DNA from 2 places in the Bacillus sp. JZ109 genome. Region 2 is predicted to be linked to the other one. Evidence: predicted binding sites of a transcription regulator. Region 2 holds the regulator's gene; the other holds the start of a gene.
What was found. Region 2 encodes LexA, which represses DNA repair genes until DNA is damaged. Its sites were predicted from a motif close to CGAACATATGTTCG; they were not measured.

Region 1: a site for LexA is predicted at 3,388-3,401, ahead of uvrB (excinuclease ABC subunit UvrB). Genes of this name have one in related genera too.

What each region holds. Positions count from the first base shown of each region.
Region 1 is NZ_CP096388.1:611,917-618,839, reverse strand. It holds gene uvrA (excinuclease ABC subunit UvrA) at 1-1,316, opposite strand, end outside; gene uvrB (excinuclease ABC subunit UvrB) at 1,324-3,309, opposite strand; gene M1D94_RS03155 (CsbA family protein) at 3,495-3,725, opposite strand; gene M1D94_RS03150 (PEP/pyruvate-binding domain-containing protein) at 4,171-6,666, shown strand; gene M1D94_RS03145 (TetR/AcrR family transcriptional regulator) at 6,742-6,923, shown strand, end outside.
Region 2 is NZ_CP096388.1:2,216,908-2,223,830, forward strand. It holds gene sirA (sporulation inhibitor of replication protein SirA) at 67-513, opposite strand; gene tkt (transketolase) at 666-2,669, opposite strand; gene M1D94_RS11720 (DUF896 domain-containing protein) at 2,838-3,071, opposite strand; gene M1D94_RS11725 (YneB family resolvase-like protein) at 3,135-3,788, opposite strand; gene yneA (cell division suppressor protein YneA) at 3,807-4,124, opposite strand; gene lexA (transcriptional repressor LexA) at 4,274-4,891, shown strand; partial or broken gene M1D94_RS11740 (hypothetical protein) at 5,262-5,520, opposite strand; gene fosM (FosM family fosfomycin resistance protein) at 5,429-5,863, opposite strand; gene M1D94_RS11750 (YndM family protein) at 6,072-6,521, shown strand; gene pghL (gamma-polyglutamate hydrolase PghL) at 6,548-6,923, opposite strand, start outside.

The DNA of each region.
Region 1 (6,923 bases), 1.6 Mb from region 2:
GCGTCGGCGACAGACAGCTCGGTAATTTTTCCAATGTGGCGGCCGTCAATCAGTACGGCAAGCGCCTCTTTCTTTAACCGATAGCCTTTGCACGTCGGACAAGACTTCTGAGACATATACTGCTCCATTTGCTCACGTATGAAATCGGAGCCTGTCTCCTTATAGCGTCTTTCAATGTTGCGCAATACGCCTTCAAATTGAATTTCACCTTCGCGGATTTGTCCAAAATCATTTTCATATCGGAAATAAATCAGGTCATCTCCGCTGCCGTACAGCACTTTATCCAGTTGATGCTTCGGCAAATCTTTGACCGGCACATCCATATCAATCCCGTAGTGGGTGCAGACTGCCTCAAGCAGCTGAGGATAATATTGTGAGCTGATCGGTGTCCAAGGGGCGACCGCATTCTCCTTCAATGACAAATCTTGATTGGGGATGACAAGATCGGCATCCACTTCAAGCTTCATTCCGAGACCGTCACACGTCGGACACGCCCCGAACGGACTGTTAAACGAAAACAGACGCGGCTCAAGCTCACCAATTGAAAATCCGCAGTGCGGACAGGCATGATGCTCGCTGAACATCAGCTCTTCCTCACCGATGACATCGATCATAACCCGTCCTTCACCTAAACGGAGCGCCGTTTCCAATGAATCTGACAGCCGGGCTGCCACGCCTTCTTTCACGACAATCCGGTCAATGACTACCTCAATGGAATGCTTCTTGTTCTTTTCTAATTCGATATCGTCGGAAAGCTCAGCCATCTCGCCGTCAATTCTGACTCTGACATAGCCTTGTTTTCTAATCTGTTCAAGCACTTTGACATGAGCGCCTTTTCGGCCCGAGACAATCGGCGCCAGCACCTGAAGCTTCGTCCGTTCCGGGTATTCCAGAATTCTGTCCACCATTTGCTCGATGGTCTGGGATGTAATCTCAATTCCGTGTTCCGGACAATGAGGCTTCCCTACTCTCGCATATAAAAGACGCAGATAATCATAAATCTCAGTTACCGTACCGACAGTAGACCTCGGATTGCGGCTCGTTGTTTTCTGATCAATGCTGATGGCGGGAGAGAGCCCCTCAATTGCATCCACATCAGGCTTATCCATTTGCCCTAAAAACTGGCGGGCATAAGCAGACAGCGACTCGACATACCGTCTCTGTCCTTCAGCATATATCGTGTCAAAGGCAAGGGAGGATTTACCTGATCCGGACAAACCCGTGACAACGACAAGCTGATCTCTCGGAATCGTTACATCTATATTTTTCAGGTTATGCGCCCTGGCTCCCTTCACCTCTATCCGATCCATAGCCATTTGTTCATCATCCTTCCGCTTTTAGCTCTAAAAGTAAATCGCGAAGCTCCGCGGCTCTCTCAAAGTCAAGCGCCTTGGCGGCTTCCTTCATTTCATGCTCCATCTGTTCAACGACTTTCTGGCGTTCTTTCTTCGTCATTTTCGACAGCTTCGGCGCAGCTTTTGTTTTGTATTCCGCTTTATCCTCAGCTGCTACTGTGGCACGAATGACATCGCGAATTTCTTTATTTATCGTTTTCGGCGTAATGCCGTGCTCTTCATTAAACCGCTCCTGCTGCTCGCGTCGGCGTTTTGTTTCATTAATCGCAATTTCCATAGACTTCGTTATTTTATCGGCGTACATAATGACGCGGCCTTCCGCATTTCTCGCTGCCCGTCCGATGGTCTGGATCAGCGACCGCTCCGAACGAAGGAAACCTTCCTTATCCGCATCCAAAATCGCAACAAGGGATACTTCGGGAATGTCCAAACCTTCCCTCAGCAGGTTGATGCCGACAAGCACATCGTACTTGCCAAGGCGCAGGTCGCGGATAATTTCAATCCGTTCAAGCGTCTTGATTTCAGAATGCAGATAGTTTACTTTAATGCCGATTTCCTTTAAATAATCGGTCAGATCCTCTGACATCTTCTTCGTCAAAGTTGTCACAAGCACCCGTTCATTCCGCTCTATTCTAGCTTGAATTTCGCCGATCAAGTCGTCAATCTGACCTTCGATTGGACGGACGTCAATAAGCGGGTCAAGAAGCCCCGTCGGACGAATGATCTGTTCGACCATTTCATCTGTATGTTCAATCTCGTACGGCCCTGGTGTTGCGGATACATACACGATATTGTGCATATGCTTTTCAAATTCCTCAAAACGAAGCGGACGGTTATCAAGCGCTGATGGAAGCCGGAAGCCGTGATCCACGAGCACCTGTTTCCGCGCCTGGTCTCCGTTAAACATGCCGCGCACCTGGGGAATTGTCACATGCGACTCATCCACCACGATCATAAAATCGTCTGGGAAATAATCAAGAAGCGTATACGGCGTTGAACCTGGAGGCCGCAGAGTCAAATGTCTTGAATAGTTCTCGATGCCGGAGCAGAAACCCATTTCACGCATCATTTCAAGATCATATCTTGTCCGCTGCTCTAAACGCTGCGCTTCAAGGAGCTTTCCGTTTTCATGCATGACCTTTAGCTGCTCCTCAAGCTCCTTCTCGATATTTTGAATCGCCTTCTCCATTTTCTCGGCCCGCGTTACGAAGTGGGAAGCCGGGAAAATCGCAACATGATCTCGGTCGCCGAGAATTTCTCCTGTCAGCGCATCCACTTCCCGAATCCGTTCGATTTCGTCACCGAAAAATTCAACTCTGATACAATGCTCATCACGGGATGCCGGAAAGATTTCCACTACATCCCCGCGCACACGAAATGTACCGCGCTGAAAGTCGATATCGTTGCGGGCATATTGGATGTCTACAAGTTTTCTGAGCAGCTCATTGCGCTCAATTTCCATTTCAGTCCGCAGTGACACGACCATTTCCCGGTATTCCTCAGGCGAACCGAGGCCGTATATACAAGACACACTCGCAATAATAATGACATCTCTGCGCTCAAACAAAGCTGATGTGGCGGAGTGTCTCAGTTTATCAATTTCATCATTAATACTAGCGTCTTTCTCTATAAATGTATCCGTTTGAGGCACATACGCCTCCGGCTGATAATAATCATAGTAGCTGACAAAATACTCGACAGCATTGTTCGGAAAAAATTCCTTGAACTCACTGTAAAGCTGTCCAGCAAGGGTTTTGTTATGGGCAATCACGAGAGTCGGCTTATTGACTTCTTTAATCAAATTAGACACCGTAAATGTTTTCCCAGTTCCTGTCGCACCCAGCAGAGTCTGATGCTTCTTGCCCTCCTGAATTCCTTTCACAAGCTTTTCAATGGCTTTCGGCTGATCTCCCTGGGGCTGATATTTCGAGACTAACTCAAAGCGATCTTTCACAAAAATAAGCCTCCGTTTCTTTAACGAAATCTTCCTATAGATATAGTAACACAATGGAAAGCAAAATCACTAAAAATACGAACTAAAGTTCGGTGGTTTTTTATTTCCAGCTGTTTTTGTGTATAAAAAACCTGCTTTTAAATCGTAAAAGCAGGTATTCAGTCTTTATATTCATTATGTCCGATTTATTCTTCTTTTTTCTCTGCAGCTTTTTTGGCCATGTACAGTCCGCCAGCCACAAGAGACACAACATCCAATCCTACAATAAAATACGTTTCTGTATAGCCTTTTAAATAAGAGGCAAACAGCAATGCAGCTGTTAAAGCGATCGCCACATAATGATTAAAGGTGACTCTAGTAAATAGAACAACAAGCATAAAAGGGAAAAACAATGCAAAAACGGCTTTTGTAATCAACAAAAACCCTCCTCAGGGATTCTTCATCTGATCTGATTATAGTAAAAAATGAAGAATCGGACAATCGTGCATTCGCTCCCTCTCCTACACCATACCCCTTTTCAGCCAAAATCAATCACCATATTTGCATTTTGGTGCTGGTCAAAACTTATTCCATGGTGCCGCTGTTCTAATCAGCGGCACTTTTTTTATTACATCATCAAGTCCGTCGCCAGATTCCGAGAATAAAAGAAAATAGGCATACAGTACCAGTACGGCCGCATTTTCCAGGATAATATAACCAACTTAACTATTCATTTTATTTAGGACTTTCTGCGTTTGACAGCATTTTCCTGAAAACCTACAATTGAATGATAGTGTTTACTATCATTTTTTAAACACAGGCTCCGCAATAAAAAGACTAGAGAGAAAAACAAAATGAATGAAGAAAAGAGGGGTTTCAAATATGTATTCTGTTTTATTTCGCCAGGCAGAAGAGTCCAGCCAGCTGGCTGGAGCAAAAGGAATGAATTTGATTAAATTGACCAAACACGGTCTTCCTGTTCCGGACGGGTTTATTATTCAAACGAATGCGCTCGCACGTTTTATGGAGGACAACCAGCTTCAAGAGACTAGTGAAAACGTCGAAAGCGGGATCATTTCTGGAACATTTTCGGATGAGCTGAAAGATGAGCTGACTAGTTCCTTTTATAAGCTTAGAGAATCATATCGATCCGTAGCCGTGCGTTCTTCGTCTGCTTCGGAAGATTTAGAAGGCGCCTCATTCGCGGGTCAATATGAAACCTACTTAAATATCAAAACAGAGGAAGAGTTTCTGGCTAAAGTGAAAGAATGCTGGGCCTCATTTTTTTCTGGGCGGGTCAGCAGCTATAAGAAAAAAATGAACAATCAAATCGCAGAGTCGTTAATGGGAATAGTCGTTCAGGGGCTGATCGATTCAGAAATGTCAGGTGTTATCTTCAGCCGCAACCCTGTTACCCATGATGATAGAGAGCTTTTAATCAGCGCCAGCTACGGGTTGGGTGAAGCTGTTGTTTCAGGAAGTGTTACCCCAGACACGTTCATTGTTAATAAATCTTCGTTTGAGATTCAGAAAGAAATAGGTGCAAAGGAAATCTACATGGAGTCTGCGGCAGAAGGAATTGCTGAAAAAGAAACGAGTGAAGACATGCGCAGCCGTTTTTGCCTTACAGATGAACAAGTGATTGAATTGGCTGAAATCACAAAAAAAACCGAAGACCTGTACGGATATCCTGTCGATATAGAATTTGGAATTGCTGATCATCAAATATACCTTCTGCAAGCTCGCCCGATTACAACCATTGATCAGGACAAAAAGGCGGCAGAAGAAAAACGCAGCTTCATGATTACCGACACTGATATGAATGATTTCTGGCTTAACATGGAGTCTAATATTGAAGGTCCGGTGAGTCCGTTATTTTCATCCTTCATCGTGCCAGCATTGGAATATGGCTTGAAGAAGAGCATGCAAAAGTTTCCGATTGGTGTAGTTGTTGATGAAGTAAAACTTTATCGCGGACATATTTATTCCAAAAACCAAGGTGGACAGCAGCCTCCTTCTGAAGACTGCGGCAAAGAGCTTTTCCCGATTTTATCGGAGCATATGTATGACATCATCAATCACACATACCTCCCTTTTTACCGGACACTGGACCAGCTCGCACAAACTGAGCATACCGCAGAAAGCGCACTGGATGCTTTTCAAAAACTAAAGGCCTTTTATCTCACGGCTTATGAAGAGCACTTCAATATCGTTTTCCCGCAAATCCTTTTAACAAACAAACTGCAAGCGATGTATCAGGACATTCAAGGAGAGTCCGAAAACGCTCATTTTTATGAGATGCTGACAGGAAAAATGAACAAATCACTGGAAACGGACCGTTGCTTATGGCTATTTTCTATGGAAGTTCAGGAGAACCCGAACCTTCTGACCATTTTTGAAAACAACAAGCCTGAACAGCTCCAGGAGAAATTAGAACAAACAGATGAGGGGAGACACTTCCTGAAGAACGTCCATGAATTCTTGCAAGAATACGGATGGAGATCTGTTAAAAGTCATGATCTGATTGAACAAATCTGGGTGGAAAATCCGTATTTCGCTCTGGCTAATATTCAAAATTATGTCCGTAATGGCTATCATTTTGACAATGAATTTCAGAAAACGAAAGAAAAACGAGAGAAATTATACAATGAATTCTTGGAAAACATAGAAGATCCCGGTTTGCGCACCGAATTTGACCGCTATTATCAATGGACACTGAACTCTGCAAATATAAAAGATGATCACCACTTTTATATTGACGCCATGCTGGATGCCAAGGCGAGAATCTTTCTGCTGAAGATAGGTGAATTGCTGGCGGAAAACGGTGTCATTCAAGATCGTGAGGACCTTTGGTTTTTATATGACGACGAAGTGGAACAAGCGCTTCTTCACCCTGTATCCCTGCAAGAAAAGGCTGAAAAACGCAGACAGATTTTTCATGAGTATGAGCTGGCCCAAGCCCCTGCCTACCTCGGCACCCCGACAAAAGAACAGCTCAAAGCAGCTGAAGAAATTGTCGGCGCTGTGATAGAGGATGAAAAAAACACAGAGAATCATATTTTTGGCATTGCGGCATCAAGCGGCATTGCGACAGGTCCGGTGAAAATCATTCGGGACGCCAATGAATTTTCTCAATTCGCGCCTGGGGACGTACTCGTTTGCAAGATGACCACACCGCTATGGACCAGCCTGTTTCAAGACGCCAAAGCGATTATTACAGACACAGGCGGCATTTTGTCTCACGCTGCGATTATTGCCCGTGAATACGGCATTCCAGCCGTTCTCGGCACACGCACGGCAACCGAAAGACTGCGAGACGGTGACATCATCACTGTTGACGGAAGCAGCGGCAAAATCACAGTTGTCAGCCGGTCCTGATGCGTCCCCCTCTTTCTTATACAAGCGGGGCGGGTGTATACTTGTCCTGCCAGTATACTCGTGAGGTGAAACGTATTGAGACCGACAAACAAGAGAATCCTTGACGCTGCCATGCAGCTGCTCGTCAAAAAAGGATATCGCGCAACAACTACAAAAGAAATTGCAGAAAAAGCAAATGTAAGTGAAGCGACGATTTTCAGGAACTTTAAAAACAAACAAGGACTAGTTGAGGCTTTGCTTTCTCAGCATTCTTCAAA
Region 2 (6,923 bases):
TGTCTAGTTTAAAGTGTACTAAACCAAAAGCTATTATACAACATTTACATCTCTTTTTCTTCGGTTTTAGACAAAATTTCTTTCTTTCACCGGATTTAGCCATCCGTAACGCTTCGAATTGAAATCCATTGCTAAAAAGCAAGGGCTTACTTTTCTTAACACTTCAAAGAATATTGTTTCTGCCTCGTAATCTCCCGAAGCCACAATTTCTATCATGTGCTCCTTCATCATAAACGTCGCGTGGCCTTTTGCTTTCGGCAAAGCTATTCTATAAATATAATCCAGCTGCCTGTAATCCGTCTTGTTTAAATTCATTTTTAACCGCTGATGCATATGTAAAATCGGGATTGGTTGTGTAATATATTGAATCTGTTTCTCTGTCATTTCATACTGCTGCTTTTCAAGGCTTGTCCAATGATAGTCTTGAAACAGCTCAAACATAACCGATTCCCGGCCGAAATAGTGATTGGCAAATTCCTCTTTGATCAGGTACGTATAGTAGTGACGTTCCATCTTTTCATCCCCTTTTCCAGCAGCATTTCATTTGCTCTCTATTATACAAAAGAAGAAAAGAAAGAATTGTCTATTACTGTTAAACAGCCAATACTATTTTTGTCGGATAAACAAGAAAAAGAGGATGATTTGACTCATCCTCTTTCAAAAGCTTACTTATTGATTAATGCCTTAACTCGATTCACTACGTTCGGAACTGAGAAGCCGTATTCGTTAATGATGGTTTCACCAGGAGCAGATGCACCGAATCGGTCTATGCCGAGAACGTCACCTTCAAGCCCCGTGTATTTGCCCCATCCAAATGATGAGCCCATTTCAATTGCAAGACGTTTTTTCACATCTGCAGGAAGGACTTCGTTTTTGTATTCATCAGATTGTTTCTCAAAACGGTCCATTGAAGGCATGCTGACAACAGAAACATCGATATTTTCTTTTGCCAATTCAGCCTGCGCTTCAATTGCAAGACCTACCTCTGATCCGGAAGCGATGAGAAGAGCGTCAGGTGTTTCGTTTTTAGATTTAGAAACGACATATGCACCTTTTTCTACTCCTGCCAATGCTTCTTCAGATGTTTGATCGATGGTAGGAAGGTTTTGACGTGTAAGCACTAGCGCTGTTGGGTGGTCAGTGCTTTGCACTGCAAGCTTCCATGCTGCTGCTGTCTCATTGCCGTCTGCTGGACGGATCAAAGAAAGGTTAGGCATCGCACGGAGTGAAGCAAGCTGTTCAACAGGCTCGTGCGTCGGACCGTCTTCACCAACCGCAATACTGTCATGTGTGAAGACATATGTCACAGGAAGGCCCATTAACGCTGCAAGGCGAATCGCAGGACGCAGGTAATCAGAGAAGACAAAGAAAGTTCCGCCGAATACACGAAGACCGCCATGAAGCGCCATACCGTTTAAGGCTGCACCCATCGCAAATTCACGTACACCAAACCAGAAGTTTTTGCCTGAGTAATCAACCGCTGTAAAATCACCGGCATTTTTAATAGTCGTTTTGTTCGATCCCGCTAGGTCAGCAGAACCTCCGACAAAGAAAGGAATTTTTTTCGCAAGTCCGTTGAGAACTTCACCGGAAGATGCACGGGATGCCAGGCTGCTTCCTTTTTCATACACAGGAACCTCTTGATCCCAGTCCTTCGGAAGCTCTCCTTTGATTGCCAGTTCAAGCTGTTCAGCAAGTTCAGGATAAACTTCTTTATATTTAGCGAATTGAGCATTCCATTCTTGTTCTTTTTTCTCACCTGATTCTTTAACAGCTGCAGCGAAATGCTCATAGACTTCTGACGGAACGTAGAAGTCTTCTTCATATGTCCACGCGTAAGCTTCTTTTGTTAATTTGCTTTCTTCTTTACCAAGCGGTGCACCGTGAACACCGGATGTACCGGCACGGTTAGGTGAACCGAATCCGATTGTCGTTTTCACTTCAATTAATGTAGGTTTCTTTTCATTTTGGCGTGCTTTTTCGATAGCCGCTGTTAATTCTTCAATATTGTTTCCATCCTCAACATAAAGAACTTCCCAATTCATTGCTTCAAAACGCTGTTTCACGTTTTCAGAGAATGAACGGTCGAGGTCTCCATCAAGAGAGATGTCATTAGAATCGTATAGTACGATCAGACGGCCAAGCTGAAGATGGCCTGCGAGTGAAGCGGCTTCAGAAGAAATACCTTCCATTAAATCACCATCACCGCAAATACTGTATGTATAATGATCGACTACGTTAAATGAATCGCGGTTATATGTTTCCGCCAAATGGCGTTCAGCAATTGCCATACCGACTGCCATGGCAATTCCTTGGCCAAGCGGACCTGTTGTAGCATCAACACCGGCAGTATGTCCGAATTCCGGATGTCCTGGTGTTTTGCTGCCCCACTGGCGGAATCCCTTAAGATCTTCAATACTAAGATCAAACCCGCTTAAATGAAGCATGCTGTATAATAGTGCTGACCCGTGTCCAGCAGATAAAACAAAACGGTCACGGTTAAACCAGCCAGGGTTTGCCGGACTTACGTTCATAAATTTTGTCCACAGCGTGTATGCCATTGGAGCGGCTCCCATCGGCATCCCTGGGTGACCAGAATTTGCTTTTTCAATAGCGTCTATTGACAGTGTGCGAATGGTAGCAACTGATTTCTTTTCAATTGTATCCATAAAAATCCCCTTCCTTATGTGTTGTACCCTTACATCATAAATGTCTGACGACTTTTTCTCAACTGTTTCAGCTTAAATTTGAGAGAAACTTGTTGAATTTTGTCACATAAGAGTTTTGATTATAGTATATGCAAAAGAGGAATACGATATTGCCGTATTCCTCTTATATTAGTGAAGTTTGTTATTTCTTTGTTCTCTTTTTAGCTTTTCTGGTGTAACATCATTGCCTTCTGGGTCAATGATTTTCACACTTTTTAACGTGTTCTTCATAGAAGAACGAAAACCTTTCAAGTACTCTTGACGGAGCTTTTGCTGTTCGGCTTTTTCTTCTTCTGTAATAACGCCAGCTTTAGCTTTGGCAGCAAGTTCATTAATTCTGGCAATTTTCGCGTTTGAAATCATGTTAAACTCCTTTATTGCATTTTGTCTATATAGTACTAGATCAAAAAAAGTTTTACAACTGATTCACTCTGCTGTCTCTTCATTCTCTATGTATTCCTGAAAACGCCGGTGAACGGTTGCTTTAGAGACATCATAGCCAAACCCTCTTAGGGTAGCCGCGATTTCAGCAAACGTCAGTTTATTCGCTCTCAGGCGGACGATCTCTGAGATTGGCACCTCTATTTTTTCTTTTCCACTGTTCCCATGTTGGTTTTTTAAGTTTTTTTGCGGTTTAAAACCGTTTTTTACTGCACGTTTCATTCCCCGTCTGATTTTCATGTTGTGAATCTTTCGCTGATACTCTTCCACAATGCTGACGATTTCCAAGACCATTGAGTCAGCCTCCGATAACTCCAGTTCACCTCTATGAGCCGTTGTATAGACTTTCACACCTTCTCTATAAATACAATGAAGCAGTGCGATTTTTGCGTTTCCCCGTCCGAGCCTAGTCTCATCCTGAACCAAAATGACATCAATTCCAGCGTTCTTAATCACATCAAGCAGCTCAAATACACCATCCCGATCCATTTCATATCCGCTGGCTTTTTCTGAAATCACTTTGACCACTTCCATGCCGTTCTCCGCTGCAATGGCCGTAAGCTCCTCCTCCTGCCGCTTTAATGACGTTTCCTGCTGTTCTTTATTTGTGCTTACACGGGCATAAATGAGTGCTTTCATTTTATCTCTCTTTCCTCTCTATCTTACAGTTGCTAATTCATATGCATCCTGATGCTTCTTTTTCAATGGGATCACTAACTCATCACCCGGCTGGATATCAGAGGTTTGAAGTTGATTTTTATCAGCTACCCATTCAATAAAATCATTTTTGTTTATCTTTTTTGTATCGGCTACCTGATCAGCAATTGACCAGAGTGTGTCGCCTTGCTGGACTTCTATTTTAACATACTGATTAAGCTCTTGGCCGCTGCTTGTATATGACAGCATAAGGATAACCGCGCTCAAAATCACTGTGAACAGACCGACAAAAATAATAGATTCTTTACTCATGATCATAACCTCCAACAGGAATGTTTGTTCGCATTTTTATAATTTCAGTATATACGAACAAACGTTTCTGTCAATTGTTTTTTCGAACCTATGTTTGTACTGTAAGGAAAATCATGCTATAATCTTCTTAAAATCGACGTTTTGAGGTGCGAAAAATGACGAAGCTATCAAAAAGGCAACTTGATATCCTCCGTTTTATTAAAGCAGAGGTTAAATCAAAAGGATATCCGCCTTCCGTGAGAGAGATCGGAGAGGCTGTCGGGCTTGCGTCCAGCTCTACTGTCCACGGCCATTTGGCCCGCTTGGAAACAAAAGGGCTGATCAGACGGGATCCGACAAAACCAAGAGCAATAGAAATTCTTGATGAAGAAGTAGACATTCCGCAAAGCCAGGTCGTTAATGTACCGGTCATCGGGAAAGTCACGGCGGGATCTCCTATTACAGCAGTAGAAAATATTGAAGAATATTTTCCGCTCCCTGACCGCATGGTTCCTCCAGACGAGCATGTATTTATGCTGGAGATTATGGGAGACAGTATGATAGATGCTGGTATTCTCGATAAGGACTATGTCATCGTTAAACAGCAAAACACAGCGAACAATGGGGAAATTGTAGTTGCGATGACAGAAGATGATGAAGCAACTGTAAAACGATTCTATAAAGAGGATACACACATTCGCTTGCAGCCTGAGAACCCAACGATGGAACCTATCATTTTGCAGAATGTCAGCATTCTAGGGAAAGTGATTGGCGTGTTCAGAACCGTCCATTAATCTATTGATCTATCAGATGCATGAAATAACCCCCTTTTCCTTTACGGAGAGGGGGTTTGTTGTTCAAAAAAAGCAGGCTCGCCCTGACTTTTGGGTGCGAGCCTGAATAGGAGGAAAAAGAACATCATGTTTACACCATAATTATCCACCAAACAATTGTTGAAGTCAAGAAATTTTCTTTCCTTCAGGAAACTTTTATTCAAAATATGAACGTTTAGAATATTAGACGCTATCTTCTTAAAAACGTTTCATTTTTAGGTCGTGGAAGGATGCGGTTTTATATTTATTAAAGGGCGAGGCAATTGATATAACTGAAAATTTAGTACATAGTTTAGGTAGTTCAACACTCTGTTAAAACAGCTCGCTTTCTTCATATAAAATGTAATATGTATTTCAAATTCTCCTTCACCGAATCACTTGTGCAGTTCAAAAGATATGGCATCGTTGAACTAATCGGGTAGAAACCTTCCCCAAACATAAAGTCTCCACCAACACCCTTCTTTAAATTTAACCTTATATGAAATATGGTGTGTGATATCAAAAGGCCGTTTCATCATAAAAGTGCATATGGGTTTTTTCTTGTTTGTAATATCGAAGCTTGTCTTGAAGTGTTCCGGTATGAAATTCAAATTTGTGGCCGTCAGGGTCGGTAAAATAAATTGATTTTCGATCGCGTTCATCTCGTTCTCTGCCAGGCAGAATATTGACATGAAGTCTTTTTAATTTAGCTGATACCTCCTCAAATTCATGATCTTCAATTGTAAAAGCAATATGGGTATAAGAAAGCTTAATGTCATTTCTCGGGATGTCTGGTTCTTCATTAAGCGCTAGCCAGATGCCGTTCATGTCAAAATATGCAGTTGTTCTTCCCTTTACCAAAAGCTTTGCATCAAACACTTTTTGATAAAAATCAATCGATGTATCCAAATGCGAAACTGAAAATAACAAGTGATTGATTCCTTTTATCTCCACAAATCATTCCCCCCTTGAAAGCTGATCATCCACATATACGTCTTTTTTCATAAGAAAGTTTCATACTGCTGAAAAAAAATACCAGTGTAAACAAAAACGGACTGTTTAAAATAGTAACATGACCATTATGAATGGTTTTGAATTGCATTATTTATCATTTGTTTACGCCCAAGAATTTTCTTCAAAAAATAACAATTTAGGTGGTCAAATGAAACATATCATTGCGCTTGCTTCAAAGATTGCTTTCACTCTCGCCCTTTTATATGTGATTTTGGACAGAGTCTATCACGCATCCTTTTTAAGTGTGATGTTTATTGCACTTTTCTTAGGTTTTGTTTCCTATCTTTCTGGTGACATGCTCGTCTTACCCAGAACAAACAATATTACAGCTTCATTGGCTGACTTTGGCCTTTCATTCGTTATTCTTTGGGTATTTGTTTTAACCCAAACAAGAAACGATTTCTCACCATTTGGAGCAGCTCTCCTTTCCGCTGCCTGTCTTACTGTTTTTGAATACTTTTTTCATCGGTATTTACTGAAAAATGTGCTTGATGAAAATTTCCGAAATGAACTGTCAGCGAGAGATAACACGTTGCAGTATCAAACGGAAGCCGCGGACGAGCTATTTCCCGAAACGAAAGAGAAACATAAGGAATAGGAGGCTGTCTTATCGCCTCCTATTTTTCAGTAGCTATTTTTGAGAAAACGGAACATCACTTCTGTATACTTATAAAACCTCTCATTTTGAGTAACAGCTCTGCTTTTTAAAGAAAAGATGCCGAACAAAGACTTTCTAAAGCCTGTGCTCATTTCTATCTGGATACTTAAACCTGTTTTTGATTTATTTGCAATGTTATTCGGACTAACGCCCGCATGCGGATGGTCCGTATTGAGCAATACAGCAGGAAAACCGGCATGCTGCAATTTCTCAACTAAATCTGCCGCTCTTACGCGATCTGTACCGCCGACTTCGATCTGCTGATCTTCTTCTGCGTACCCGTGTAATGAAATGACATATTCATGATTTCCCGTCATTTTAAGGGCCCGAGGTTCATCAAAG